Regions from separate parts of the Kitasatospora sp. NPDC088160 genome, predicted to be linked through region 2. Evidence: riboswitches for the same ligand, from Rfam matches in the RefSeq annotation. Region 2 holds a riboswitch; the other holds the start of a gene.
The links. A riboswitch is a leader RNA that binds a small molecule or an ion and turns the genes downstream of it on or off. The one in region 2 is predicted to bind guanidine.
Positions count from the first base shown of each region.

Region 1: it holds a riboswitch for guanidine, as region 2 does, so the genes downstream of both, ACIOGZ_RS20720 (SMR family transporter) here and ACIOGZ_RS00570 (MBL fold metallo-hydrolase) in region 2, are expected to answer to the same signal.

Region 1 covers NZ_JBIUSS010000012.1:184,886-198,980, forward strand. Annotated here, with positions in the region: gene ACIOGZ_RS20680 (helix-turn-helix domain-containing protein) at 1-148, opposite strand, end outside; gene ACIOGZ_RS20685 (DEAD/DEAH box helicase) at 603-2,435, opposite strand; gene ACIOGZ_RS20690 (SsgA family sporulation/cell division regulator) at 2,746-3,186, shown strand; gene ACIOGZ_RS20695 (phosphatidylglycerol lysyltransferase domain-containing protein) at 3,261-5,801, opposite strand; gene ACIOGZ_RS20700 (alpha/beta hydrolase-fold protein) at 5,798-7,114, opposite strand; gene ACIOGZ_RS20705 (class F sortase) at 7,111-7,755, opposite strand; gene ACIOGZ_RS20710 (hypothetical protein) at 8,160-9,446, shown strand; gene ACIOGZ_RS20715 (MFS transporter) at 9,450-10,907, opposite strand; gene ACIOGZ_RS20720 (SMR family transporter) at 11,024-11,338, opposite strand; guanidine-III (ykkC-III) riboswitch at 11,382-11,448, opposite strand; tRNA gene ACIOGZ_RS20725 (tRNA-Cys) at 11,534-11,605, shown strand; gene ACIOGZ_RS20730 (xanthine dehydrogenase family protein molybdopterin-binding subunit) at 11,702-14,029, opposite strand; gene ACIOGZ_RS20735 (2Fe-2S iron-sulfur cluster-binding protein) at 14,026-14,095, opposite strand, start outside.
Region 2 covers NZ_JBIUSS010000001.1:140,003-154,097, reverse strand. Annotated here, with positions in the region: gene ACIOGZ_RS00600 (hypothetical protein) at 1-4,478, opposite strand, end outside; gene ACIOGZ_RS00595 (DUF4132 domain-containing protein) at 4,475-5,332, opposite strand; gene ACIOGZ_RS00590 (ABC transporter ATP-binding protein) at 5,524-6,309, opposite strand; gene ACIOGZ_RS00585 (iron-siderophore ABC transporter substrate-binding protein) at 6,469-7,494, opposite strand; gene fhuB (Fe(3+)-hydroxamate ABC transporter permease FhuB) at 7,600-9,765, shown strand; gene fes (enterochelin esterase) at 9,787-10,902, shown strand; guanidine-III (ykkC-III) riboswitch at 10,980-11,040, shown strand; gene ACIOGZ_RS00570 (MBL fold metallo-hydrolase) at 11,053-11,907, shown strand; gene ACIOGZ_RS00565 (DHA2 family efflux MFS transporter permease subunit) at 11,973-13,373, opposite strand; gene ACIOGZ_RS00560 (MbtH family protein) at 13,370-13,555, opposite strand; gene ACIOGZ_RS00555 (amino acid adenylation domain-containing protein) at 13,548-14,095, opposite strand, start outside.

The DNA.
Region 1 (14,095 bases), on a different contig from region 2:
CCAGGGTGGCCAGCAGCCGGTAGACGACGGTGCGGTTGACGGCCAGTCGGGCGGCCAGCTCGGTGACGGTGAGCCCGCGCTCGGAGTCGGCGAGGAGTTTGAGGACCCGGACTCCACGGTCCAGGGTCTGGGAGGTCTCGGCAGTCACGACGGGCATCCTTTCCGCGGCGCTCGCGGGGCAGGCGGCGCCGGACCGGGTTCGGTGTCGCGCGCAGGTGGGGTGGCCGCGCTCGGACCGCTCGCGGTGTCGTCCTTGACGTGCGTGCGGTCCTGCGGCGCCCGTCCTGTGGGGGTTGCCCGGTGGAAGAGCGTGGGGGAAAGGTAGTGAAGGAAATGTCGCGACGGAAGTGGTTGTCCAAAATTCGGGCGTGATCGACTTCAACAGCGCGACGGAACCGGGACAAATGCCCGCATTTCTCCGGGCCCGCCGGCGCGCGGGTCCGGCCGCGCTCCGGAGTCCGGACACGCGGGAACGGAGCGGCCGGCCCGCGGCCGCGCGCCGTGCCGTTCCCGCGCCTGATTCCGCGGCTGACTCCAAGCCCGTTTCCGAGCCCGTTCCCGAACCCGCCTGCCCGGCCCGCCTGCCCGCCTGCCCGCCGCGGCTACTTCGCCCACTCGCGGATCTTGGCGATCCGCGCCTTCAGCTGGTTGGCCGTGGCCTGCGCGGTCAGCGGGCCGCCGCACTGGCGGCGCAGCTCGTTGTGGACGGTGCCGTGCGGCTGGTCGGTGCGGTGGTGCCAGGCGGCCACCAGCGCGTTCAGCTCCTTGCGCAGCTCCCGGAGTTCCTGGTGGGTGACGACCGGCCGCTGCTCGGCCGGCAGCTCCAGCAGGTCGGCCTCCTCGGCGGGCTTGCCCTTGCTGCGCTGGATCTGCCGGTGCTGGCGCTTCTGCAGCAGCATCTGCACCTGGTCCGGCTCCAGCAGGCCCGGGATGCCGAGGTAGTCGTCCTCCTCCTCGCTCCCCGGGTGGGCCTGCATGCCGAACTCCATGGAGTTGTACAGCACCCGGTCGAAGACCGCGTCGGAGCCGATCGCCTCGTAGGAGAACTCGTCGCCGCCCGCGCCGTCCGGCCCGTCGTTGGCCCGCTCGGCCTCGGCGAGCAGCCGGTCCTCCTCGTCGAAGAGGCCCTCGCCCTCCTTCTTCGGCCGGTCCAGCACGTGGTCGCGCTGGACCTCCATCTCGTTGGCGAAGCCGAGCAGCGTCGGGATGGTGGGCAGGAACACCGAGGCGGTCTCGCCGCGCTTGCGGGCTCGCACGAAGCGGCCGACGGCCTGGGCGAAGAACAGCGGGGTGGAGATCGAGGTGGCGTACACCCCGACGCACAGCCGGGGCACGTCGACGCCTTCGGACACCATCCGGACCGCGACCATCCAGCGCGAGTCCCCGGCCGCGTAGTCGGAGATCCGCTGGGAGGCCTCGGTCTCGTCGGAGAGCACCACGGTGGCCTTCTCGCCGGAGATCTCGCGCAGGATCTTGGCGTAGGCGCGCGCGGTGTTCTGGTCGGTGGCGATGACCAGCCCGCCGGCGTCCGGGATCGCCTTGCGGACCTCGGACAGCCGCCGGTCGGCAGCCTGCAGCACGGACGGGATCCACTCGCCCTGCGGGGCCAGCGCGGTGCGCCAGGCCTGGGCGATCAGGTCCTTGGTCATCGGCTCGCCGAGCCGGGCCTCCAGCTCGTCACCGGACTTGGTGCGCCAGCGCATGTTGCCGCTGTAGCTGAGGAAGATCACCGGGCGGACGACGTGGTCGGCGAGCGCGTGCCCGTAGCCGTAGGTGTAGTCGGCGACGGACTTGCGGATGCCGTCGCCGCCGGCCTCGTACTGGACGAACGGGATCGGGTTGGTGTCGGAGCGGAACGGCGTCCCGGTCAGCGCCAGCCGGCGGGTGGCCGGCTCGAAGGCCTCGAAGCAGGCCTCGCCCCAGGACTTGGAGTCGCCGGCGTGGTGGATCTCGTCCATGATCACGAGGGTCTTGCGCGCCTCGGTCCGGTTGCGGTGCAGCATCGGGTTGACCCCGACGCCCGCGTAGGTGACCACGATGCCGTGGTAGTCCCGGGAGAGCGGGCCGGAGGAGTAGGCCGGGTCGAGCCGGATGCCTATCCGCGCGGCGGCCTCGGCCCACTGCTTCTTCAGGTGCTCGGTCGGCGCGATGACGGTCACCTGCTGCACCAGGTGGTTGTGCAGCAGGTACGAGGCCAGGGTGAGCGCGAAGGTGGTCTTACCGGCGCCCGGGGTGGCGACCGCGAGGAAGTCGCGCGGCTGCGTCTCGATGTACCTGTCCAGCGCGCCCTGCTGCCAGGCCCGCAGCTTGCCCGCGGTGCCCCAGGGGGCGCGGCCGGGGAAGGCCGGCGAGAGGTGGTGCGAGGCGGCGGACGCGGCGGGTCCGGCGCCCCGGGCGGGCGCCTGCGGCTCCGGCACGTCGGAGAACAGCGGCATCGAGGAGGCGGCGGCAGTACTCACGGTCTCCGAGGGGGGATCATCGCAGGTCAGGGGCGGTTTCTCAGCCCCGCCCCGCGGAAGGGCGGCGATCGGACAACCCGCCCAGCGTACCGGCCCGGCGCCGTCGGGGCGGCCAGGCGAGGCTCCGCGCCGGGCCCGGGCGGCCGGAAATCGACGTGACCCGGATCACATCCGATCGATTCCGAAACCGAGTAATCACGGCCGGTCCCGGGACTCTCACCAGGGTGAGGCCGCCCCAACCCTCCCCCTTGTCGACCGGCCTCACACCGACCCGAAGGGACTCGCCGTGCACACCGCCGCCGAAGAGACCGTCCAGGCCCGTCTGATCCTCTCGCTCCACCGCTCCGTCCGGCTGCGGGTGCTCCTGAGCTACCTGCCGGAGGACCCGCTCGCCGTCCGGATGGCCTTCCCCGCCGAGTTCTCGCTGGACGAACCGGCGGACGGCGGCGCGGGCTCGGACGGCGCCGACGACATCGTCTGGGTCTTCGCCCGCCAGCTGCTCTCGGCCGGCCTGGAGCTGCCGGCCGGCGTCGGCGACGTCCACGTCCGGCCCGCGGTCGGCCGGCGCACCATGGTCGAGCTGCGGGCGCCGGAGGGCACCGCGCTGCTCCAGTTCGACACCACCGACCTGCGCCGCTTCCTGTGGCGCAGCCGGCTGCTCGTCCCCGAGGGCGAGGAGCACCTGCACCTGGACGCCGACCGCGCGCTCGCCGAGCTGCTCGGCTGAGCGGCGCGCGGGGCCGGCGTCCGGGGGCGTCAGCGCGCTTCCGGCCGTCACCCGGGTCCGGGGCCCAGGGCGCCTCAGCCCGACAGCCTGCGCATCAGCCGGACGCCCTGCGCCGGCGTCAGGTGCGGCAGGTACGCCTTGCCGATCGCCCTGGTGATGCTCGGCAGCGCGGCGGGGTCGGGGTAGGCCATGTACATCGGCCGGTACTCCGGCTGGAACTTCGCCTTGAACGCGAGCAGCGAGCGGAAGCCGTACACCGGCTCCAGCACCCGTCCCATCCAGTCCAGCATCCGCTGCAGGCCGGAGGGCTCCTCGTCCTGCCCGGAGCGGGCCAGCGGCGCGCCGGACAGCGACAGGAAGCGCGCGCCCTCCTCCTTGAAGCCCAGCGCGGCCGAGGCGATCAGGAACTCGTTGACGCCGCGGAAGCCGTCCGAGCGCCGGCGCATGAAGTCCAGCGTCCAGCCGACCGGCACGCCGTTCTCGTACACCGGCATCCAGCTGGTCAGGCCGTGCACGACACGCTGCTCGTCCACCGCGATCAGCACCCGCACGTCCGGGTCGTCCAGCTCCTCCAGTCCGCCGAGCGTGAAGCCCATCTCGGGCAGGCCCTTCTCGGAGACCCACTCCTCGGAGATCGCCCGGATCTGGTCCCGCAGCGCGCGCGGCGCCTCGTGGTGGGACCACCACTCGGCGGTGATGCCCTGCTTGCCGGCCTTGTTCAGCGCGGTCCGGATGTCCTGCCACTTGCGGCCGGTGAAGGCCAGCTCGGGCAGCGCCACCACGGTGTCCTCGGCGACCTGCACCGAGCGCCAGCCGAGCTGCGCGGCGGCCTCCCGGGTCTGCGGGGAGACGCTGTAGAAGCACGGGGTCCAGCCGCGCTGGTCGCAGAACCGGGCGAACCCGGCCACCGCCCGGGCCCGGGCCTCCGGCGCGCCGAACGGGTCGCCGGTGGTCAGCGCCACCGTGTTGTGCACCCGGTAGGCGACGGCCGCCCGGCCCTCCTCGTCGAACCAGTAGTGGTTGCCGTCCCAGGTGGTGATGAAGGACAGCGTCCCGCCGCCGTACGCGGTGAGCAGCGCCCTGGCCCGGGCGGCCGCCTCCGCGTCGGTGTGCAGCACCGGCCGGCGGAAGGCCAGCAGCAGCGCGGTCAGCGCGACCACCCAGAAGGCCAGCCCGCAGTACGTCTCCAGGAACAGCGCCACCGGGCCGACCGCGATCGGGTAGTCCGGCAGCAGGTCGTTGTAGGCGGGCGGCAGGAACTGCGCGGGCAGCCCGTGCAGTAGCCGGCGGATGTTCGCCCCCGGCTCGAACTGGTCGGCCGCGAGGCGCCCGAGCCCCACGTACGCGGCCGAGGCCGCCAGGGCGGCGCCGCCGAGCAGCGCGCCCAGCCGCAGCACCGCCCGGCCGGCCAGCCGCAGCCGGAAGCGCTGCCGGGTGGCCAGCAGCAGGCCGAGGGTGAGCAGCGGCAGCAGCAGCGCCTCGACGAAGTACTGGACCACGTCGCCGCTGACCGGGCCGGAGTCGAGGTACAGCCAGCCCAGCAGCGCCGCCCAGAGCAGCTCGGTGGCGACGGTGATCCGCCAGGCGAGCCGCAGCCCCCGGCGCAGCCCCTCGGCCAGGACCAGCAGCAGCGCCGGGAACAGCGCGGCCATCAGCCGGCCCGGGGTGTCGAAGATCCGCTCGACGGCGTGCGCGCGGGCGCAGTCGTGCGCCGACAGCGCGCAGAAGTCGGCCACCTCCTCCGGGCTGAGCCGGTGCGAGAAGTACAGCTCGGAGAAGGTGTTGAACGGCCCGCTGGCGTTGTCGTACAGCGAGGCGATCAGCGGGCCGAGGGCGGCGGCGACCAGGCAGAGCGCCACCAGCACCCGGGTCTCGGAGTGCGAGGAGCGGTGGGTGCGCAGGTGCAGCCCGCCCCGGGCGAGCAGCGCGCCGGCGCCCAGCCCGACGAACGCGGCGGCGCACCGCTGGACGCTCTGCAGGTGGCCCACGTACAGCGTCATGACCAGCGGGGCGAGCAGCACCAGCAGGTGCAGCCGGCGGCGCCAGAGCACGGTGAGCCGGTAGCCGAGCACCCCGGCCAGCGCGAACAGGCCGACACCGGGGCCGACCGAGGTCTGGTCGGCCACCGAGACGGTCCACTGCTCGCCGACCCGGGAGCCGACCGCGATCAGCCCGGTGCCGAGCAGGGTGCCCGCCAGCTGCCCGCCGACCAGCACCGCGAGCGTGCGCAGCCACCCGAGCCGGTGCTCGGCGGCCGGGCCGACCAGGACCAGCAGCAGGCTGGTGAACACGTACGAGCCCAGGCCGGAGCACCAGAACAGCGAGGTGAACGGCGTCCACCAGTGGCCCTCGGCGAGCGTGGGCACGCCGGCCCCGACCCGGTCGAGCAGCCGCTCGGACGGCCCGTGGGCCAGGCTGCCGGTGGCCGCGCCGAGCGCCCAGAGCCCGGCCAGCAGCACCAGGGTGAGCGGCGCCGAGCGCAGCCACACGCCGAACGTCCGGGTCGCCCGCCAGGCCCGCTGCGGGCGCGGCTCCGGCGTCCCGGCGACCGGCGCGCGGTCCGACGGCCACTCCTGCTCCTTGGCCGGCGCGGGGGCCGCGGGGAGCCGGATCACCGGATCAGCCCGGTCTGCTGGGAGAGCCAGGCCAGGTTCTGTTCGAAGGCCTGGCGGAACACGACCCAGCTGTGCCAGCCGGGGATGGTCTGGTAGCCGACCTTCATTCCGGCCGCCTGTGCCGCCGCATAGGCCTTCTCCTGCATGGGTCGGAAGTCCGGGTCGTTGGCGCCGACCACGAACATGCCTGCGGTGTCGGGGAACTTCTGCCGGGCCATGACGTGCACCGGGTCGACGGCGTCGAACGCGGCCTCGTCGCCGCCGAAGGCCTTGTCGACGGTCTCGCCGCGGTCGCCCAGGGTCGGCTCGTCCTGGCCGGAGATGTCCAGGAAGGTGCCGTAGACCCCCGGCGCGTTGACGGCCAGCTGGAGCGAGCAGGTGCCGCCGAGCGAGAGCCCGCCGATGGCGAAGGCGCCCCGGCCGGTGGCGGTCTGCAGGTTGTGGTGGATCCAGTCCGGGACGTCGGTGGCCAGGTAGGTGTGCGCCTTGGCGATCCGGGAGTCCATGCAGAGCGTGTTGGTGAACGGGCTGCCGGTGGGGTCGGCGACCACCACGATCGGGGCGAGGCCCTGGTGGTCGGCGGCGAAGGCGTCCAGGGTCTCCTGGATGGCCCCGGAGGTGATCCAGTCCACCGGGGCGCCGGGCTGGCCGGGCAGCAGCACCACGACGGGCAGCAGCGGCCGGGGGTTGGCCTGGTAGGCGGGCGGCAGGTAGACGTACCCGTCGCGGGCCGTGAAGCCGGACTTGGTGCCGGGGATGGTCACCGTGGAGAGGGTGCCCTTCGCGGGCAGGCCGGGCGGCGCGTGCCAGAGCTCCTCGACGGGCTTGCCGGGCGTGGCGGCGACGGTGCTGGCCACCTTGCCCGTGGTCAGCGCCTGGACCCCGGGCACCAGCATGGCCCGGGCGGTCGGGTACTGGTCGAAACCCCGGTTGACCTGCGAGGCGGCCATCAGCAGCACCAGGACGGCGGCTCCGGTCGCCAGCAGCCGGCGGCGGACGGCGAGCAGCGGCGCGCGGAAGCAGACCAGGGATATCGCGAACAGCGCGACGGCTATCCAGCGCAGGACGAAGTCCGGTGTGCCCTCCGGGAAGGGGTGCCACCAGCCGTCGACGCCGAGCTTCACCAGGGCGGTGAGCGTTCCGGCCAGCATCAGGGCGCCGAAGAGGCGCGGGGCCCGCCAGCGTTCGTGGCGGGAGAACGCGAGCAGGACCAGCGACCCCCAGCCCGCGGCGAGCACGGCGTACGGGATCGGGCCGTGGGTGAGCGGCCAGTCGATCGGGTTCCAACGGGTGGCGAGGGTCAGCGTGGTCATGCGGCTTTGCCCGGCCGGGTGGTGTCGGCCAGGAAGCCGTAGGCGACGACGTTGCCCTCGTAGCCGTGCTCGGCGCTGTACGCGCCGCCGCAGGTGATGACCCGCAGCTGAGCGTCGGCGGCCTGGCGGTAGACCCGGTCGTCCGGGAAGTCCTTTCGGTCGTGCACTTCGATGGCGTACAGCTGGTAGACGGCGACGGCGCCGTCCGCGCGGGCGATCTCGATCCGGTCTCCGCGCCGGAGCGCCCCCAGGTTGTAGAAGACGGCCGGGCCGGCCTTGTTGTCGACGTGCCCGGCCAGGATGGCGGTGCCGCGCTGCCCGGGGCTGGCTCCGCCGCGGTACCAGCCCGCCAGGTTGCGGTCCGCCTCGGGCGGGGCCTGGAGGTGGCCGTCGGGGTCGAGCCCGAGCGCGGTGACCGGGGCGTCCAGCCGGACGGCCGGGATGCGGATGCGGATGGGGTCGGAGGGGCCCAGCGGCGGGACGACGGAGACCGGGGCGAAGCCGGACAGCGTCTGCGTGCTGCCGGGGGCGGGCGGCAGCGCGCCCTGCCCGCCGTCGTGCAGCAGCCAGGCACCGAGCACCAGCGCGGCACCGGCCGCCAGGGTGCCCGGCCACGGGCTCCTGCTCTGCTGGACGCCCACGGGCGCTCCCCTCTACCGACGGATTCCCGATCCTGGGAGTTTCCTGGGAAACAATTCAATCGGATCGGACCTTAAAGCACGTCCACACGATGGGCGTAATGACACCCCCCGATCGGCAGGGCAACCGCCCGAATCCGTGCGCCCAGTGGGCATCCGGTGACGGAACGCGACGGCCGTTTCCCAGGTGACGGCGCCACCGGAACGCCTCGGTACGAGCTTCGACGGCGCGGGGGGTCGGTCCGGTTGCGTCAATCGGGCGATCGATGACGACCGCCAGTGGCGCCTGGCCGACCGATCGAGCCCAGCTGCCATGCTGACCCGGTCACGGGTTCTATCACCCCACTTGTCCGACCGGATTTCCGCACGCCTGTACGCCTGCCGAACGCCTCATGAACGGAGTGACCATGGCCGCTCTCTCCCGCCGCACCCTGCTGGCCGCCGGTGCGGCCTCCGCCGCCACCCTGGCGACCGGCTGCGGAAGCAACAGCGCCGACAAGCCGATGATCGGTTCGGCCGTTCCCCCCACCGGCGCGGCCGTCGACCAGAGTTCGGACCCCACCGACGCCACCGAGCAGCAGGCCGTCCTGATCGGCGACGGCTCCACCTCCGACACCGGGGCCCAGCCCCACCAGCCCACCCCCGAGCGGCTCAAGGCCGGCGAACGGCCGCCGCAGTTCGTGGTCTTCTCCTGGGACGGCGCCGGCGAACTCGACAACGGACTGTTCGCCCGCTTCCGCCGGCTGGCGCAGGAGCACAACGCCTCGATGACCTTCTTCCTCAGCGGCCTCTACCTGCTGCCCGAGTCCAAGAAGGACCTCTACCGCCCCCCGCAGCACAAGGTCGGCGCCTCCGAGATCGGCTACCTCACCGACCAGCACATCCACGACACCCTGGAGAACGTGCACGCGGCCTGGCTGGAGGGCCACGAGATCGGCACCCACTTCAACGGCCACTTCTGCGGCGCCACCGGCGTCGGCAAGTGGTCCCCGGAGGAGTGGGACAGCGAGATCCAGCAGGCCATGGACTTCGTGACGAACTGGCGCACCAACACCGGCTTCACCGACCTGCCGGCCCTGCCCTTCGACTACCGCAGGGAGCTGATCGGCAGCCGCACCCCCTGCCTGGAGGGCCAGCGCAACCTGCTGCCCACCGCGGTCAAGCGCGGCTGGCGCTACGACAGCAGCGGCAACGGCACCCAGGTGTGGCCGCAGAAGATCCAGGGCGGTGCGCTCTGGGACCTCCCGCTGCAGTCCATCCCCTTCCCCGGGCACACCTTCCAGGTGCTGTCGATGGACTACAACATCATGTACAACCAGTGCGGCCCCAACACCAAGGCCGACCCGGCGCTCTACCCGGGCTTCCAGGCCCAGGCCCGCGACTCCTACCTGCTGGGATTCGACCGCACCTACAACGGCAACCGGGCGCCGTACGTCATCGGCAACCACTTCGAGGAGTGGAACGGCGGCATCTACATGAACGCCGTCGAGGACGTGCTCCGGACGATCGCGGACAAGCCGGAGGTCCGGCTGGTCTCGTTCCGCCAACTGGTGGACTGGCTGGACGCCCAGGACCCGGCGGTGCTGCGCAAGCTCCAGGGCCTCGCCCCGGGCCAGGCGCCGACCGGCGGCTGGGAGGCCTTCCTCGGCACCCCCGGGGCACCGCCGGTGCCCTCCGCCGCCGCTGCCGGCTGACCCTCAGGACCTGGCCCGGACCCGGCCGGCGAGCAGCGCCCCCAGCAGCGCCACGCCGGCCATGGCCAGCAGGATCACCGCGAAGGCCCCGGGCGAGCCGGCGGCCCCGGACGAGGCGGTGGCCCCGGCGCCCTCGTGGGCGGCGGCGAGCGAGCCGCCGCCCAGCACCGCGAACATCACCCCCGCCAGGCCCGTCAGCAGGACGTTGCCCAGCGCGTCGCTCATCTGCAGGGCCGCCGAGTTCACCCCGGCGTCCTCCGGCGCGGAGAGCTTCATCATCAGCACGCTGACGCTCGCGACCGTCAGTCCCATCCCGATGCCGCCGACGCCCCAGGCCACCGCCGCCACCCAGGCCGGCACCGCCGGGACCAGCACCAGCGCGGCGCCCGCGATCGCCACCGCGGTCAGCACGAACCCGCCCCGGATCATCGCCTCGCGGTAGCGCTCGGCTCCCGGCCGCCCCTGTAGCCAGGAGCCCAGCGCCCAGGTGAGCCCGCCGCTGGTCAGGGTGAGCCCCGACATCGTCGGCGAGAGGCCGCGCTCGGTGGTCATCATCAGCGGAACGAAGGCCTCGGCCCCGAGGAACGCCCCGGCCGCCAGTCCGCGCAGCAGGATCACCGCCGGCAGCCCCCGCCCTGCCCGCAGGGTCCGCTCGGGCAACAGCCCCAGGACGGCCGGCACCAGCAGCGCCGCCCCGACGATCCCGGGGAGCAGCCCGATCAGGTCGTGCCGCCCGCCCGCGTACTGCAGCAGGCCGGCACCGAGCGCCGCCATCGCGGCCAGCAGGGTGCGCCGGCGGTCGAAGTCCGAGCCCCTGGCCACCGGGTGCTCCCGCTCGGAGCGGGTCAGCGCGGGGCCCATCACGGCCAGCGGCAGCAGGATCAGCACCGGCACGGCCAGGAACACCCAGCGCCAGCCGAGGTGCTGGGTGATCGCGCCGGAGACCAGCGGCCCGATGATCGAGGGCAGCACCCAGGCCGAGGAGAAGGCCGCGAACACCGCCGGCCGCAGCCGCTCCGGGTAGGCCCGGCCGACCACCACGTACAGCGCGACGATCACCAGCCCGCCGCCCAGGCCCTGGATCGCCCGCCCGGCCACGAACACCCACATGCCCGGCGCCGTCCCGGCCACCACCAGGCCCACACCGAACACCGCGATGCCGGTGAACAGCGGCTGCATCGGCCCGCGCCGGTCGCACCACTGCCCGGAGACGACCAGCGCGAACAGCGTGGTGGTGAAGTAGCCGGAGAAGGCGAAGGCGTACAGCCCGATGCCGTTCAGCTGGCGGGCCGCGGTCGGCATCGCGGTGTTGACGGCGGTCGCCTCGAAGGCGATCACCAGGACCACCGACACGATCCCCAGCGTCAGAGCGCGGTAGCGGCCGCTGAGGACCCCGCCACCTGGGTCGAGTTCGGAGGGTATCGAGGCGGAGTCGACCGAGGTGGGGGAGGCAGTGGTCATACGTAACATCGTAAGGGCCGTCTGCCTTCATGACCCCTGACCCGAGTCGGTGACCAGCTAGGTCGCTGGGCCTAGGACCGGGGTCGGGGGAAGGGCGGGCGAAGCTCAGGCGGCGGTCAGTGGAGCACCTTCAGGCCGACCACGCCGGAGACGATGAGCAGCAGGCAGCCGATCCGGGCCGCCGTCACCGCGTCCCCCAGGACGGCCATGCCGTAGAGCGCGGTGCCGACCGCACCGATGCCGACCCAGACCGCGTAGCCGGTGCCGATCGGAATGGTGCGCATCGCGTACGCCAGCCCGCCCATGCTCAGCAGCAGGGCCACACCGAAGACGAGGCTGGGGGTGAGCCGGGAAAAGCCCTTGGACGACTCCAGGGCCACCGCCCACACGGTCTCCAGGACACCCGAGATGATCAGAACGAGCCATGCCATGACGGCCTACCTCCGCAGTCCACAGCGGCCGGATTGCCGCTGAACTGCGCCGTCTTGTCGTCACCGGGTACGACGCGCTCGTCCGGGGCGGCCGGGCAACCGACCACCTGGTTCCGACCGTAGCACAAGCCGCCATACAGAATTTACATTCCGCCGTTGACGGCCCCCCGCGCATTCCGCCACTATGAATTCACTGGCCGTGTGCCCGAGTGGCTTAGGGAACCGTCTGCAAAGCGGTGTACACGGGTTCGATTCCCGTCATGGCCTCGCCGGAAATGGAATTGCCGGTCGACATTCCGTCGACCGGCAATTCCTGTTTCCGGTATTTCCGGGGCGGTCGGCCGAAGCCGCCGCCCCCGCCCGTCAGACCGCGACCGCGTCCTCCGGCCGGATCGGCAGCCGGCCGACCGGCAGGCCGGTGGCCGCCCGGACGGCGGCGGCCACGGCCGCCGGGGCGACCACCGCGGGGGCGGCGCTGACCGCCTTGGCCCCGAAGGTGGCGACCACGTCCCGCTCCTCCAGCAGGGCGGCGATGCGCACCTGCGGGGTGTCCAGCGCGGTGGGCAGCCGGTAGCCGGTGAGCGAGGGGTTCAGCAGCACGCCGCCCTCGGTGCGCAGGTCCTCCAGCAGCGCCAGGCCGACGCCCTGGGCCACGCCCGCCTCGATCCGGTCCTCGATCTGCCGCGGGTTCAGCGCCCGGCCGACGTCCTGGGCGACCGTCATCTCGACCACCCGGACGGCGCCCAGCTCGATGTCCACGTCCACCACCGCGCGCATCGCGCAGAACGCGATCGACACGAAGGCGTCGCCCTGCCCGGACTCGTCCAGCGGCTCGGTGGGGTGCGGGCGGCACTGGGCCGTCGCCCAGAGCTCCTTGCCCTCCAGCGCCTCGGCGACCGGCATGCCGAGCACCCCGTCGTACGAGGTGATCTTGCCGTCGGCGATCTGCAGCAGTTCCACCGACATCCCGAAGTTGGCGGCGATCGGCTGGAGCAGCTGGTGGCGGACCATCAGCGCGGCGCGCTCGACGGCGCCGCCGGAGACCCAGGTGTGCCGGCCACGGGCGGAGGGACCGGCGATGGACTGGTCGCTGTCGGCCGGCGCGATGTACACCTCGCTGACGCCCAGCACGGTCTGCACGATCTGCCGGGCCAGCGTGGCGAAGCCCTGTCCGGAGTCGACGGCCGCGCAGATCACCGTGGCGTGGTCGCCGCTGACCCGCACGGTGGCGGTGGAGACCTCGTCCTCGCCCTCGGCGCCGAGCATGTGCACCATGCCGACGGCGTAGCCGATCCCGCGCCGCACCGCCGCCGGGTCGCCGGCCCCACCGGGCCCGCCCGGCAGCAGCCACTCGGCGTCCGGGTCGTCCACCGGCAGGGCCGGCAGCGGCTCGGCCGCGACGGCCTCCAGCAGCGCGCCGACCGGCGCCGGGCAGGTGACGGCCTGTCCGGTGGGCATCGGGTCGCCGGTGGCCATCGCGTTGCGGCGGCGGATCTCCACCGGGTCCACGCCGATCCGGGCGGCCAGCTGGTCCAGCTGCGACTCGTAGGCGAAGCAGGCCTGCAACGCGCCCTCGCCGCGCATCCGCCCGGCCGGCGGGTTGTTGGTGCGCACCGCCCAGGCGTCCACGAAGACGTTCGGGCAGACGTACGGGCCGACCGAGAACGCGGTGGCGGCGGCCAGCGCCTCGGCGGAGACGTCCGCGTACGCGCCGCCGTCCAGCAGGATCTGCGCCTCGACCTTCACCAGGGTGCCCTCGGCGTCGGCGTGGTGGCGGTAGCGCAGCAGCGCGGGGTGGCGCGAGGGGTGGGTGTGGAAGGACTCCTCGCGGGTGAGGGTCATCTTCACCGGGCGGCCGGTGCGCAGCGCCAGCAGCGCCAGGGTGACCTGGAAGGAGAGGTCCTCGCGGTCGGTGGTGGCCCCGGGCACGCCGGTGACCACCAGCCGGACCCGGTCGGGCTCCAGGCCGAGGCAGGCGGCGGTGCGGTCGCGGTCGCCGTGCGGGTCGGTGGAGGACAGGTGCAGTTCGACGCCGCCGTCCGGGCGCGGCACGGCCAGCCCGGCCTCGGCCCCGAGCGGGGCCGGGTCCTGACGGCCGACCTGGTAGAGGCCCTCGATGATGATCTCGCCGGCCGCGTCCGGGTCCCCGGTGCGCAGCGGCAGGTGGCGGAACAGGTTGCCGTCCGGGTGCAGCGACGGGGCGGTGAAGGCCTGCTCGGGGTCGGTGACGGCCTCCAGCGGCTCGTAGTCGACCGCGATCAGACCGACCGCCAGCCGGGCGGTGTCCGGGTGGTCGGCGGCCACCGCGGCGATCGGCTCGCCGTGGTGGCGCACCACGCCCGCGGCCAGCACCGGCCGGTCGGCGACGATCGGCCCGGCCGGGGCGCCGTCCGGGGTTCCGTCCGGGCCGGGCGGCAGGTCGGCGGCGGTGACCACGGCGTGCACGCCGGGCAGCGCGAGCGCGGCCGCGGTGTCGATGCCCCTGATCCGGGCGTGCGGGTGCGGCGAGCGCAGCACCGCGCCCCAGAGCAGCCCCTCGGCCCACAGGTCGGCCGCGTACGGGTAGATGCCGAGCGCCTTGGGCAGCGCGTCGCTGCGCAGCGGTGAGCTGCCCAGGCCGAACGGCTCCGGTGCGCCGCCCTCGCCGCCGTCCTGCTGGAGTGCTGCGCCGATGTCGGTAGGCGACGTCATGATGCGTGGTCGTCCTCGGGGAGCCGGATGCCGTGGGCGGGGGTGGCGCCGTACGGGACGCCGGCC
Region 2 (14,095 bases):
CCCGCGGCCGGCAGGCCGAAGTGGGTGCGCAGGACGGCCGACATCGAGGCGCCCTTGGTGGTGTGGACGAGGTGGAGGTCGAGCAGCAGGTCGGGGTCGGCGAGGCGGCTTCGCAGCGCGGCGGCGGCCGCGGGCAGCAGCGGGCGCAGCGGGCTGTCGGCGGGCAGGTGGTAGGCGAGCCAGCGCAGGGCGTCGACGGCGTGCCCGAGGTCGCCGGAGGCCGGTGCGGCGCTCTGGTCCTCGGCGAGCAGCTGGGGGGTGGACCCGCCGTCGTCGCTGAGCCGGAAGGCCGTGGTGCCGGTCAGCCAGGGGGTCTGTGCGAGGTTGAGCACCGCCTCGATGTGTTCGATCCGCGCGCCCGTGACGGTGGCCTGGGCGGCCTCGGGGAGGGTGACCAGCCGGCCGAAGTGCCGGATCCAGGCGGCGGCGCCGGCGTCGACGTCGGGGCCCTCCGTCCAGAGGGTCTTCGGGTCGGCGGGCAGCAGGGCGCCCCAGACGTCGGTGAGGGCGGTCCGGTCGCGACCGCGCAGCCAGTCCCGGGCGGCCTTGGCCTCGGTGGACTTGAGGCCGTACTCGGCGAGGCGGTCGGCGGACAGGACGGCGCTGTGCCACTGGAAGAGCCCGGGCGGCGGGCTGAGCAGCAGGGCGGCGCGGGCGGCACCGATCCCGGTGAGCCCGCCGAAGGCGATGGCACGGGCGGGCTGCCAGGGGGCGCCGCCGTGCAGCACGGCCGCCTGCCGGAGCGCGGCGATCCAGGCGGCGTCGACCCGCTCCTCGGTGCCGCGTTCCTTGACGGTGGTGAAGTGGGCGACGGGGCCGAACGCGCCGCTCGGGTCGTGGTCGACGGCGTACCACTGCTCCGTGCCCTCGTGGTGCCGGCGGTGGCCGAGGATGACGACGGTGCGGTCGCCGTGGCGCAGCACCTGCCCCTCGCGGGGGACGGCGGGCCGGCGGCGGTCGGCGCGGTCGGCGGGTTCGCCGAGGACGATCTCGCGCAGGGTGGCGCCGCGGTCGGCGAGCACTCCCTCGGTCAGTTCGCCGAGGAGCAGCACGAGGCTGGCGCGGTGGGCCGGTTCGGTGAGCGGGGCGGCCACCGCGTAGGCGAGGGTGTCGAGACGGCCGAGCAGGTGGAGCCAGCCGTGGTGGGTGTCGCCGTGTTGCAGGGTGACGGTGGCCGGGGTGCTCCAGCCCTCGCCGGTGGCGGTCGGCGGGTCGGCCAGGACGGCGGTGACGGCGCGCAGGTTGGTGAGCACCCGCCACCGGTCTCCGTCGCCCCAGTTGGGGCCGAAGCAGGCGACGTCGGGCAGGAGGGTGGTGACGGCCTCGCGCAGTTCGTGGTCACGGCCGTGCTCGGGCCGGTACTCGGCGGCCTCGGCCTTGGACGGCTTCTCGGCCTCCGGCTGCGGGACGAACCGTGCGGTCCGGTCGAGCAGGTCGGCGGCGGTGCGGGCGAGCCCGGCGACCCCGGCGAGCAGCAGCGGGTGGCTGATGCCGGGCAGGACGGTGCCGACCGCCTGAACGGGCAGGGCGCGGCGGGCGCCACCGGAGCGGGCGAGCGGGCGCCGGACGCCCTGGACGGTGATCCAGCGCTGCTCCTCCTCGGGCGCGGGCCGGCTGTCGGTCGGCCAGGCGGCGTCGATCAGGCGGGCGGCCTGCTCGGTGTCGACGCCACGCAGGACGCGGGAGCCTGCCTCGTCGCGGGGCCGCAGGGCGTGCCAGTGGTCGAGCGGGGGGACGAGCCCGGTGCCGGCGGCGGCGAAGTCCCCCGGGCGGCAGGGGCGCAGGTCGGCGGTGCGGTCGGTGTCCGTGGCCAGGTCGGGCAGGGTGAGGGCGAGGCCGCCGCGCTGCGCCTCGGTGACGACCGGTCGGGCCTGGCCGGGGAGGGTGAGGCGGCCGACCGGGACGTGGTCCGGGTGGCCGTCGGTGATCGGCAGGACGATGGCCTGTCCGTCGGCGGTCGTGGTGGTGACGGCGCGGCCGGGGTCGATCCGGACCCAGCTGCCGAGCACGGTGCCGTCGGTGCCGAGCGGCGTCTGCTCCAGGCCGGGCTGGAGCGGCAGCAGTCGGGCGCGAGCAGCGGGCAGCCAGCCTGCGGCCGCGGTGGCGGCGATCACCGGTGGTTCGGCGGCGCGGCCGAGGGCGCCGGTGTGCGGGTCGAGTTCGCGCAGGACGGCGCCGTCCTGGCCGTAGCGCAGCGTCCAGTGGCCGGTGCCGTCTCCGAGGACCCGGTGTTCGCCGGGCATCCGGGTGTCGCCGGGGTGCAGCGGGCGTTCGCCGGTGGTGCGGCCGCCGCCGGGCAGCGGGAGGGAGGGGGGCTCGGGATCCCGGTCGCCGTAGTAGTAGCCGGCGATGGTCTCGCCGGTGAGTTCGGTGACCTCCCCGGGCCGGCTGGACCAGTAGGCGTGCTGCTTTCCGTCCTGGTACCAGGCGACGAGGAGTTCGCCGTCGACGAAGCGCAACCGGGGCTGGTTCCAGCGTTCCTTCGCCGGGGGCAGGCGCAGGGTGTGCTCCAGCAGGACGCCCTGCGGGCCGACCACGACGGCCTGGTCGTGGCGGGCGAGGATCAGGTGCGGCCAGGCGTCCTCGACGATCAGGCCGGTGAGGCGCCCGCCGTTGAGGCCGGGGGTGTCGGGCGACTCCGAGTCCGGCCCGGCGGATTCGGGGTCCGCAGGGTCCACGGGTTTGGCGGGGTCGGTCGGGTCGGTCGGGTCGGTCGGGTCGGTCGGGTCGGCCGGGTCGGCGAGCGTGGCCAGGGCCTCTTCCAGGGCGGGCCAGCCGAGTTCGTCGAGGATGCCGGCGCCGAGCGCCCCGGCGAGCAGGGCGGTGACGTCGAGGGCGGCGATCCGCTCGGCGGCGTCCGGGGCGACGGCCCGCACGGCGGTGCGGTACGGGCTCAGCGACTGCACCAGGTCGGCGGCGCCGGCCAGGCCGCGGGCGGCGGTCAGCTCGTCGGCCCGGAGTTCGGCCCACTCCTCGAACAGGCGGCGCAGCAGCGGCAGGGCGGGCACCTGCCGCTTGACGGCGGTGTCCCAGGCGGGCGCGGTCGCGGCGCGCAGGGCGGGCCGGAAGCGCGGGTCGGCGGCGACGGCCGCGAGGCCGGTGCTGTCGGCGCCGCACTGGTCGACCCAGTCCTTGAGGTCGAACCGGTGGGTGGCCGACGGGTCGGCGACGGGCACGCCGTCGGCGAGCAGTTGGTCCAGCAGGTCGAGTTGGGTCTGACTGCGGCGGACGTCGGTGTACAGGTCCACCGGGACTCCGTCGGCCCGCAGCCGCTCGGCCATCCGGCCGGCCAGGGCGACGGTGGCGGCGCAACTGGGCCGGGAGCGCCAGCCGCGCCCGAGGTGGTGGCACCAGCGCCGGAGCCACGCGGCGGCAGGCTCGGAGTCCTCGGCGCCCTCGGGGCGCGGGCCGGTGAGCAGCTGCTCGGCCCCGGTCTCGGCGAGCAGGCCGAGCCAGGCGGTGTCGTTCAGGGCGGCGTCGGTGCCGGCCGGGTCGGGCATCAGCTCCAGCAGCCGGGCCCGGACCGCCGGGTCGCGCCGGCCGAGTTCGGTCAGGGAACCGTGCCAGGACTTCCAGAACGCGCCGGGCGCCCGGTTGACGCCCGGGGCGGCCAGCAGTTCGGCGAGCAGCGCCTGTTCGTGCTCGGCGCGGTCCAGCCCGGCGGCCTTGATCAGCGCGCGGGCGTCCTCGGCGACCCCGGCGTAGGGGGCCATGCCGGCGGCGGAGCGCTCGGTGCACAGCTGGCGGAAGCGCTGCCAGGCGGTCAGCGCGTCGAGCCGCCCGGTGAGCTCCTTGACGTACTGGCGCAGGGACTTGACGGTGAGCGCGCCGGCCAGGGCGAACTCCAGGAAGACGGCGCGCAGCCGCTCCTCGTCGACCGTCAGGCGGTAGGTGCGCTCGGCCTCGCGGGCCTTGCCGAAGTAGCTGGCGGCGTAGGTCTGGTTGCCGTGGGCGAGGAAGATCCGGCCGACCTCCTCGCAGAAGGTGGGCAGGAAGTGCGGCACGGCGCGGCCGAGACGGGCGGCCAGCGCCTCGAACCCGTCCTTGGCGGTGCCGGGCTTGGACCGGGCCTGGCGGGAGAGCCGTTCCATCTCCTTGACCAGGGCGAGCGCGTGGTGCCCGTTGGCCGGGTCGTGGACCAGCGCCCAGGCGGGGAAGCCGAGCGCCTCCTGGCGGACCTGGCCGACCTCGGCGGGCGCGCCGTCGGGGACGAGCCCGAGGAAGTCGACGGCGAGGTCCTCGGCCGGTCCGAGCGCGCCGGGGACCAGCCGGACGATCCGGCGCCCGTCGAGCGCGGGGTGGGTGTAGGCGCGGGCGGTGAGCACGTCGGCGGCGCTGTCGGGGCGGCCGGCGCCGGGCAGGGTGCCGGGCGGGAGCACGGCCCCCGCGTCGAGCAGCCGCTCGTGCGGCCCGGTGTCCTGGGCAGCCGCCCGGTCGGCGTCCTGAACGGCCCTCTGGTCGAGTCCGGTGGCGGTCATGCGGCGTCCTCCCCTTCGATGGTGCGGCCTGCGTACAGTGCGGCGGCCATCCGCATGCCCTCGGACCAGGCGATCGGGCCGACCTCGGCGAGCGGCAGCACCCGGCCGTCCGGGCCCGCCCAGCTGAGCGCACCCGTCTCGCAGGCGTCGTACTCGTAGTAGTCGCCCACCCAGACGCGGGCCTCGACGGTGCGCCCCGCCTCCACCACGGGCTGGACGGCGGAGCCGCCGCGCACCCGGTGGCCGAGCCGGGCGCAGCGTCCGAGCAGCTCGCGCAGCTCCCGGTAGCGGCCGCCGGCGTAGGTGGTGACCTCGGTGCCGGCCGGCAGTTCGTCCGGCCGGTGCCAGACCTCCCGGTAGAGCTGCGGCACGCGCTGGGAGACGCCGAGCTCGACGGCGAACTCGCGCAGGTCGTCGAGGTCCGGGAGCAGCACGGGGTGGGGTATCAGGATCTCTCCGTCGGTGAGCCGGACGGTGTCGCCGTCCAGGTCCACCAGGCCGATCCCGCGCTCGGCGTCCGCACCGCGCAGGAAGCCGGCGACGGCGCCGTCCGAGCCGGTGACCACCAGGTCGCGCAGGACGGCCTGCCAGGCCTCGTCCGCCCAGACCGCGGTCAGCACGGCGGCGGGCACCGGCAGCGAGCGCACCATCCACCGCTCGACGTCCTCCTGGCAGCGCCGCTCGTGCGCGGCCAGCCACTCGGTGAGCTGCCTGAGCTGGACGACCACCGGATCGTCACCGAGCTTCGACGGCAGGGACTTCAGCTCGCGGCCCGCCGCGTTGCGGCAGACCACCTTGCCCTCCCCGTCGAGCGCGACGCGGTACCCTCCCGCGCCTGTTTCCACCCATGCCACGGACGTCTCCTCCCACCTGCCGGTCAGCGATGCGAGGAACGTAGCGAGGCCCACTGACAAAGCGGCAGCCGGAGAGGCCGCTCCGCGGCTTCCTGGGCGCAAACCCGTCGAACGAGTGAACGGGGCAGACGGCACGCCGCCTGCCCCGCCACCCGCCTCCCGTCGCGCGCCAGGTCATGCCTGACGCATCGTCAACGCACCGGCGCCGCACGGGGAACGATCACCGGCGCGCCGTCCCCGGGGGCGGCGAGCACGTCGCTGTCGATGTCGTACAGCGCGCGCACGAGCGGTGCGTCGACCACCTCGCGGGGCGGGCCGCAGGCCACCACCGAGCCGTCGCGCAGGGCGACGACCAGGTCGGCGTAGCGGGCCGCCGCCGCGAGGTCGTGGAGCACCATGACGACCGTCCGCCCGCCGGCGGCGACCTCGCGGACCAGTTCCAGCACCTCGACGGCGTGCCCGAGGTCGAGCGCGCTGGTGGGTTCGTCGAGCAGCACGACGGGCGCGTCCTGGGCGAGCACCATGGCGAGCCAGCAGCGCTGCCGCTGGCCGCCGGAGAGGCGGTCCAGCCGGCGGTCGGCGAGTTCCTCGACGCCGGTGGCGCGCAGCGCCCCGGCGGTGAGCCGCTCGTCGTCGGCCGACCACTGGCGGAAGAGCCCCTGGTGCGGGTGGCGGCCATAGCGGACGAGTCCGGCGACGGTGACCGCCTCGGGGGCCTGCGGGCTCTGCGGGAGCAGCGCGACCCGGTGCGCGGCCTGGCGCGGCCGCAGCCGCCAGACGTCCTCGCCGCCGACCAGCACCCGCCCGCCGTCCGGCCGGTGCAGCCGGGCGACGGCCCGCAGCAGGGTGGACTTGCCGCAGCCGTTCGGGCCGACGACGGCCACCACCCGGCCGGCCGGGACGGTGAGGTCGACGCCGGCGAGCACCGGGCGGCCGGGGCCGTAGCCGGCGGTGAGGCCCTGGATCGTCAACTCCATCGAGGGTTCCTTCGGTTGGAGGGGGCTGCGGGCCGACCGGGCAAGGTGCCGGCCGACCGGGTACGGGCCCGAACGCGGGCACGGGCCCGAACAGGGCCCGAGCGCGGGTACGAGCCCGAACAGGGCCCGAACGCGGGCACGGGCCCGAACGCGGACCGGTCAGGAGGCGGCGAGCGCCTTGCCGATGTCGCCGATGACCACGTCGGCCGCGAGCGGCCCGCCGCGGGTGGACCAGACCGAACCGTCCACGGTGACGGCGTGCTTGTTCTTCACCGCGCCCAGCTCCTGGTAGGCGGGCTTGGACTGGACGTCCTTGAGCGCGGTCTTGCCGTCGTCGGTGAGGGTGGACAGGAACAGCCAGTCGCCGTCGATCTCGGCGAGCTTCTCCAGGCTGAGCGCCGGGCTGTGCGCGTTGCCGTCCTTGTCCTGCGCGGCCGGGCGGGTGAGGCCCATGTCGAGGGCGACGCCGCTGGCGAACTGCTTCTTCTCCATCCAGCTCGGCCCGGTCGGGTTCCAGCGGACGATGGAGACGGCCGCGCCCTTGTTCTTGCCGAGGTCGCCACCGGCCTTGGCCGCCTTGGCCTCGTAGTCGGCGATCACCTTGTTGGTCTGGTCGAGCTTGTTGACGGCGTTTCCGATGCCGCGGAAGGCGAGCTTCCAGTCGTCGGTGGGCGCCATGGTGACGAGGGTGGCGGGGGTGATCTCGCGCAGCTGCTTGAGCATCTGCTCGTCCTGCATGTCGCCGGCCAGGATGAGGTCGGGCTTGGCGGCGATGACCTTGTCCATCACGGGCTGCAGCAGGTTGCCGACCACCGGGACGCCCTGGACCTTGTCCTTGAGGTAGGCGGGCGGCTCGTTGAGCCCCTGGCCGTTGGTGATGCCGACGGGCTTGACGCCGAGGGCGAGCACCGCGTCGAGGTCCTCCTGGGTGAGGGTGACGATCCGCTGGGGCGCGGCGGGGATCTCGACGGCCTTGCCGGTCGCGTCCTTGACGGTGCGCTTGCCGCCGGCCGCGTCCGCCGCCGGGCTGCCGGCGGCGGAGGAGCCGCCCGCGGAGCCCGAGGATCCGGAGGAGGACCCGGAGGAGCCGCACCCGGCGAGCAGGAGGGCGGCCGCCCCGGTGACGGCCAGCGCCCGGGCCGCGCGGCGGCGGACGGGGTGGAGCGGGCTCTGGGCGAACGGCATGGGTGCCTCCGGGCAGCGGTGGTACGGGGGTTGGGCGGCGTCCGGGCGACCCGGCACGGTGACGGTGCCCACAGGACGATGCGCTCATTAGGTTAGCCTTACCTTATGACATTGTCGCAAGTGGGCGCCCCCGGGGAGTCCCGCACCGAGCCGGACGCCCCGCCGCCGCCGACGCCACCGCGCGGGGACGGCCGCCGCGCCGCCTGGCCGATCGCCCTCGGCGCGGTCGCGGTCCTGCTCGCCCTCGCCGCGCTCTCGCTGTCCGTCGGCGCCGGGGAGGTCGGCCCCGGGCGGGTGCTGGACTACCTGCTGGACCGCCACGGGGCCCGCGCGGACGGCCGGCTCGCCCTCGTCGTCGGCGACCTGCGCCTGCCCCGCACGGCCACCGCCCTGCTGGTCGGCGCCGCGCTCGGGGTCGCCGGGGCGCAGTTGCAGTCCGTCACCCGCAACCCGCTCGCCGAGACCGGACTGCTCGGCGTCAACGCCGGCGCCTCGCTGGGGGTCGTGCTCGGCATCGCCGTGCTCGGCATCCAGACCTCGTACGGGTACCTGGCCTTCGCCTTCGGCGGCGCCGTGCTCGCCAGCACGCTGGTGCTGCTCATCGCGGGTGCCCGGGGCGGGTCCCCGATGCGACTGGTGCTCGGCGGCTCGGCGGTCGGCGCCACCTTCGGCGGGCTCACCGGCGTGCTGATCGTCAACTCGCCCGAGGCGTACGACCGGTACCGGGTGTGGGTGCTGGGCTCGCTGGCCGGGGTGGAGGGCTGGACGACGCTGCGCCAGCTCGCCCCGGTGCTCGGCGTGGGCTTCCTGCTCGCCCTGCTCGCCACCCGGCCGCTCACCGCGCTCGCGCTCGGCGACGACCTCGCCCGCGGTCTCGGCCACCGGCCCGGCGCCACCCGGGCCGCGGTCGCCTTCGCCGTCACCCTGCTGACCGCCTCGGCCGTCGCGCTGGCCGGCCCGATCTCCTTCCTCGGTCTGCTCGCCGGGTTCCTGGCGCGGGCCGTCGCCGGCCCCAGGGTCGGGCAACTCACCGTGCTCGCCGGCCTGTTCGGTGCCGCCGTGCTCACCGGGGCCGATGTGCTGGCCCGGCTGGTGGCCCGCCCGTTCGAGGCGCCGGTGTCGGTGATCGTCTCCCTGGTCGGCGCCCCCGCGCTGATCGCGATCGTCCGCTCCCGCCGGACCGCCGCGCTCGGCATGGCCGACCCGGCCGAGCCCGCCCCCGTCCGGCGGTCCGAGCCGCCCGCGCCGAAACCCGACCTGGTGCTGCGGCGCGGCGCCTGGTCGCTGCTGCTCCCCCGCCGGGCGCTGCTCGCCTCGCTCGCCCTGGCCGCGGCGCTGCTCGCCGTCGTCGTCGTGTCCGCCCACGCCGGGCAGAGCGAACTCGGCCTCGGCCGCACCCTCCAGGCCGTGTTCGGCTACGGCGACCGGCTGGACGTGCTGCTGGTGCAGAAGTTCCGGCTCGGCCGGATCGTCGCCGGGCTCGCCGCCGGCGCCGCCCTCGGCCTGGCCGGCTGCCTCACCCAGACCCTCGCCCGCAACCGCCTCGCCACCCCCGAACTGCTCGGCGTCAACGACGGTGCCACCGCCGCCGTCCTGATCTCCGCCACCGTCTCCGGCACCTTCGGCGCCTGGTGGGCCGGCCCGCTCGGCGCGCTGGCCGCCGTCCTGGTCGTCACCCTGGTCTCCGGCGGGCTCGGCGCGCAGGGCTACCGGGTGCTGGTCGTCGGCCTCGCGATGTCCGCGCTCGCCTCGGCCGTCATCCAGGTCGCGCTCGCCCGCCGCTCGCTCAACTCGGCCGGCTCGCTGTACGTCTGGACCTCCGGCAGTCTCAACGGGCGGGACTACGCCGTCGCCACCCCGGTCCTGATCGGGCTGGCCGTACTCGTGCCGCTCGCGCTGGCGGTGGCCCGGCGGCTTGCGGTGCTGCGCTTCGACGACAGCGTGGCCGCCTCGCTGGGCGTCGACCCGGGCCGGGTCCGGCTCGGCTGCCTGCTGCTGGCCGTCGCGCTGGCCGGGCTGGCCGTCGGCGTGTGCGGGCCGGTCGGCTTCGTCGCGCTGGCCGCGCCCGTGATCGCCGGGCGGCTGGCCGGGCCGGCGCGCGTGCCGGTCCTCGGCTCGGCACTGACCGGCGCCGTCCTCGTCGTGCTCGCCGACACCGTGGGGCGGGTGCTGATCGACGGGGTGGAGATCCCGGTCGGCATCGTCACCACCGTCCTCGGTGGCCCCTTCCTGCTCTGGGTGCTGCTCGGCCGCAAGGGCACCCCCGCTTAACCTTCCCGAGGAGTACCGCAGATGGAAACCCTTCCCCTCGTCGAGCCCGATCCGGCCGACCCCGCCTACCGCCTGGTCACCTTCGTGCACGAGGACGCGTCGTGCGACGGCGTGCTCGCCCTCCTGCACACCGTCACCGACAAGGACCGGCACGCCGGCGACCTCGCCCCGCACCTGATGACCCGCCGCGACGACGGCCGCTGGTCGATCACCTACCGGCTGCGCGCCGACCACCGGGCGTCCTACCAGCTGTACCCGTTCCGGGGGGACGCCCCCGGCACCGCCCGGGCGGACTGGCTGCGCGTCCTCGACCACGCCCGCCCCGACCCGCACGACGCCGCCCCCCGGCTGCCCGCCCGCGACGGGCGCCACCCGTCGTCCGTGCTCAGCCTGCCCGACGCCCCCGCCCAGCCGTACGTCCGGCGGCGCGACGGCGTGCCGCGCGGGCGGACGGTGGCCCACGAGGTGGCCGGGCGGCGGGTGGACGTCCACCTCCCCGCCGGGGGCGGGCCTTCCGCCGGTGGCGGGCCGTTCGCGGTGGCCGTGCTGCTGGACGGCGAGATGTGGGGCGAGGTGCTGTCGGTCGGCGACACCCTCGACAACCTGGCGGCGGACGGCGCCATCCCGCCCACCGTCGCCCTGCTCGTCCACACCATGGGCTCCTGCCGACCCGACGACCTCAGCTGCAACCCGGCCTTCGTCGACCTCCTCGCCGACCGCCTCCTCCCCTGGGCGGCGGCGGAGTTCGGCACCACCACCGACCCGGCCGCCACCGTGATCGCCGGCCAGAGCGCGGGCGGCCTCACCGCCGCCTTCGCCGCGTTCCGGCGCCCCGACCGCTTCGGCGGCGCGCTCTGTCAGTCCGGTTCCTTCTGGTGGCCGGACGAGACCGAGTTCGACGAGGGCAGTGAGTGGCTGACCCGCCAATTCGCCCGCGAGCAAAGGCGGGAGGCCCGGTTCTACGTCGAGGTCGGCCTCCAGGAGTGGATGCTGCTCCCGCAGAACCGTCACCTGCGCGACGTCCTCACCGCCCGCGGCTACGACCTCGCGTACCGCGAGTTCAACGGCGGCCACGACTACGCCTGTTGGCGCGGCGGGCTGGCGGACGGGCTGGCGCACCTGCTGGGGCGTGCCTGAGAACTCCCGGTGGACCATCCGGACCGACGGCGGCCGAGGCGTCCCGCCACCCGGGCGTGCTAGCGTCCCGGTGGCGGCGCGCCGGTGACCGCCCCGGACGAGATGTGCGCCGTACCCGGCCCGCCAAGACGACGCACCGAGGGAGACGTCATGGCCGCCGGTGCCCCGATCGCCCGTCCGCTCGACGTGCGGTGGATCCACGGGTCCCCGTCCGCGAAGCACAACACGGACCCGGACATCCAGGTCCACGCGTACGACGAGCACACCGTCATCCTGCGGCAGAACAAGGCGGTCGACTACGAGGCGCCGTTCCTGTTCCTGCTGTTCGGGGGCGAGCGGGCGGTCCTGATCGACACCGGGGCCACCGCCTCCGCCGCGTACTTCCCCCTGCGCACCGTGGTCGACGGACTCATCGACCAGTGGCTCGCCGACCACCCCCGCGACGGCTACGGACTGCTCGTCCTGCACACCCACCCGCACGGCGACCACGTCGCGGGCGACGGGCAGTTCGCCGACCGGCCCGCGACGACCCTGGTCGGCGCCGACCCGGCCACGGCCTGGCCGTACTTCGGCTTCGACCAGGACCCGGACGCCGTCGCGCGGGTGGACCTGGGCGGCGGCCGGGTGCTCGAATGCCTGGCCACCCCGGGCCACCACCCGGCGGCCGTCACCTACTACGACCCGTGGACGGGCCTGCTGCTCACCGGCGACACCGTCTACCCGGGCCGCCTCTACATCGACGACTGGCCTGCCTTCACCCGCACCGTCGACCGGCTGATCGACTTCGCCGAACGCCGCCCGGTGACGCACCTGCTCGGCTGCCACATCGAGATGACCCGCACCCCCGGCGTCGACTACCCCATCCGCACGACCCACCAACCCGACGAGCCGCCCCTGCAGCTGACCGTCGGACACCTCCGGGCCATCCGCACCGCACTCGCCGACCTCGGCGACCGACCGCGCCGGCACGCCCTGCCCGACCTGATCCTCTGGCCGAGCGCCTGAGCCCGGAAGGCCGCGTCCAACGAACTGACGCCGCACCCCGCGATCGCGGGGTGCGGCGTGGCTGTTCAGTCGGCGAGGGGTGGTGCCGGCGCCTCCCGGGGGAGGCGGGTGGTGAGGAGGGTGCCGGCGGCGACCAGGGCGGCGGTGAGCAGAAGGGCGAGGCGGTAGGGGCCGAGTGAGCCGCCGTCGGTGTCCAGGGCGCCGATGAGGGCGGCGGTGGCGGCGATGCCGAGGGCGCCGCCGAGGGTGCGGACGATGGTGAACAGGCCCATGGCGCGGCCCATCGCGGGCCCGGGGACGTCGGCGAAGCCGGCGATCTGGACGGTGAGCACGGCGGTGCCCAGGACGAGCCCGACCGCGAACATCAACGCCCGTACGGCCCAGGGGTTCTCGGCGAAGCCGAGGGCGGCCAGGACGAGGGCGGCGAGCAGCAGCGCGGGCAGCGCGAGGCGGCGGGGACCGAACCGGGGCAGCAGGCGGTCGACCACCTGGGAGGCGGCCATCAGGCCGATCGCCTCGGGGAAGACGCTCAGCCCGGCGTCGAGGGCCGAGGCCCCGAGGGCGGCCTGGTAGAGCAGCGGGAGGACGAACAGGGCGCCCATCAGGCCGGCCGAGGTGAGCAGGGCCAGCCAGGTGGCGGTGCCGAAGGTGCGGTCGGCGAGCTGCCGAAGATCCACCAGTGGTTCGGCGGAGCGGAGTTGGTGGCGCACGGCGATGACGAGCAGGAGGAGACCGGCCACGCCGCTGAGCGCCACTCCCGGCGAGGACCAGCCGTGCGCCGGGCCGAAGCCGAGCGCGTAGGTGAGCAGTCCGAGGCCGGGGGTGGCGAGCAGGAAGCCGGTGGTGTCGAAGCGGCCGGCCGGGGGCTCGTCCGCCGCGCGCAGGCCGATGAGCCCGGTCACGACGGCCGCGACCCCGACCGGCACGTTGACCAGGAACAGCCAGTGCCAGGAGAGGTGTTCGGTCAGGAGGCCGCCGAGCGGCGGGCCGAGGGCGGGCATCAGGGCGGTCGGGACGATCAGGATCCGGCCCAGGCCGGCCCGCTCGTGCGGGGCGAAGGCCCGGAACAGCAGGGTCATCCCGACCGGGGTGAGCAGCCCGCCGGCCACGCCCTGGACGGCCCGCGCGGCGGCGAGCGAGCCGAGGCCGGGGGCGGCGGCGCACAGGGCGGAGGCGAGGGTGAACGCGGCCAGGGAGCCGAGGAAGACCCGTTTCACGCCGAACCGGTCGCCGAGCCAGCCCGCCACCGGCAGGCCGACGGCGAGGCCGACCAGGAAGGCCGTCTCGACGGCGTTGGCGGCCGAGACGGGCCGCCCGAAGTCCTCGGCGATGGTGAACAGCGCGGGGTTGACGATGGTCGAGTCCAGGCCGTTCATGCACATCGCGGCGGTGTAGACCACGACCACCGCGGCGCGCCCCGCGAGCAGGGGGCGCGCCGGGGCGGCCTCGACGGCCGGAGGGGTCACAGGTCGGTCCAGTGGGCGGTGATCCACTGCACGGCGTCGGCGCGCTCGCACGGGCCGTGGGAGACGTTCCAGCCGGCCGGGACGGCGGCGAAGGCCGGCCAGAGCGAGTGCTGGCCCTGGTCGTTGACGAGGGCGAGGAACTCGCCGTCGCCGTCGAAGGGGTTGGCGGGGGCGTCACTCATCGGAGGACTTCTCCAGGTGGTCGGTGATCACGCGGGCGATGTGCGCGATCGGGGCGGGCAGGGTCATGTCCTTGTGCGAGCAGGCGACGTCGGTGTTGTCGATGCGGCCGGACACGTACGGGGTCCAGAGTTCGGGCACCAGGGTCTCGTCGATGGTGTCGACGGTGGCGCGGAAGAACAGCACGTCGCCGTCGAAGGGGCGGTGGTCGTGGCCCCGGACGAGGTGGTTGGTGTTGAGGTAGATCCGGTTGAGGGCGGCCACGGTGGCGTCGTCGAGTCCGGCGAGCGGGCTGCCCTCGCGGCGCAGCAGCTCGGTGACGGCGGCGAGTTCGAGCGGCCGCCCGGCGAGGTCCTCGGGGCCGTAGCCGCCCATGGTGAGCAGCGCCTCCAGCGCCTCGGCCTGGTCGGGGACGGGCAGGTCGCGGAAGCCCTCGGCGGGGTAGGCGTCCAGGATCGCGAGCAACTCGACGGCGTGGCCGAGGTCCTGGAGCCGGACGGCGACGGCGTGCGCGATGATCCCGCCGGTGGACCAGCCGAGCA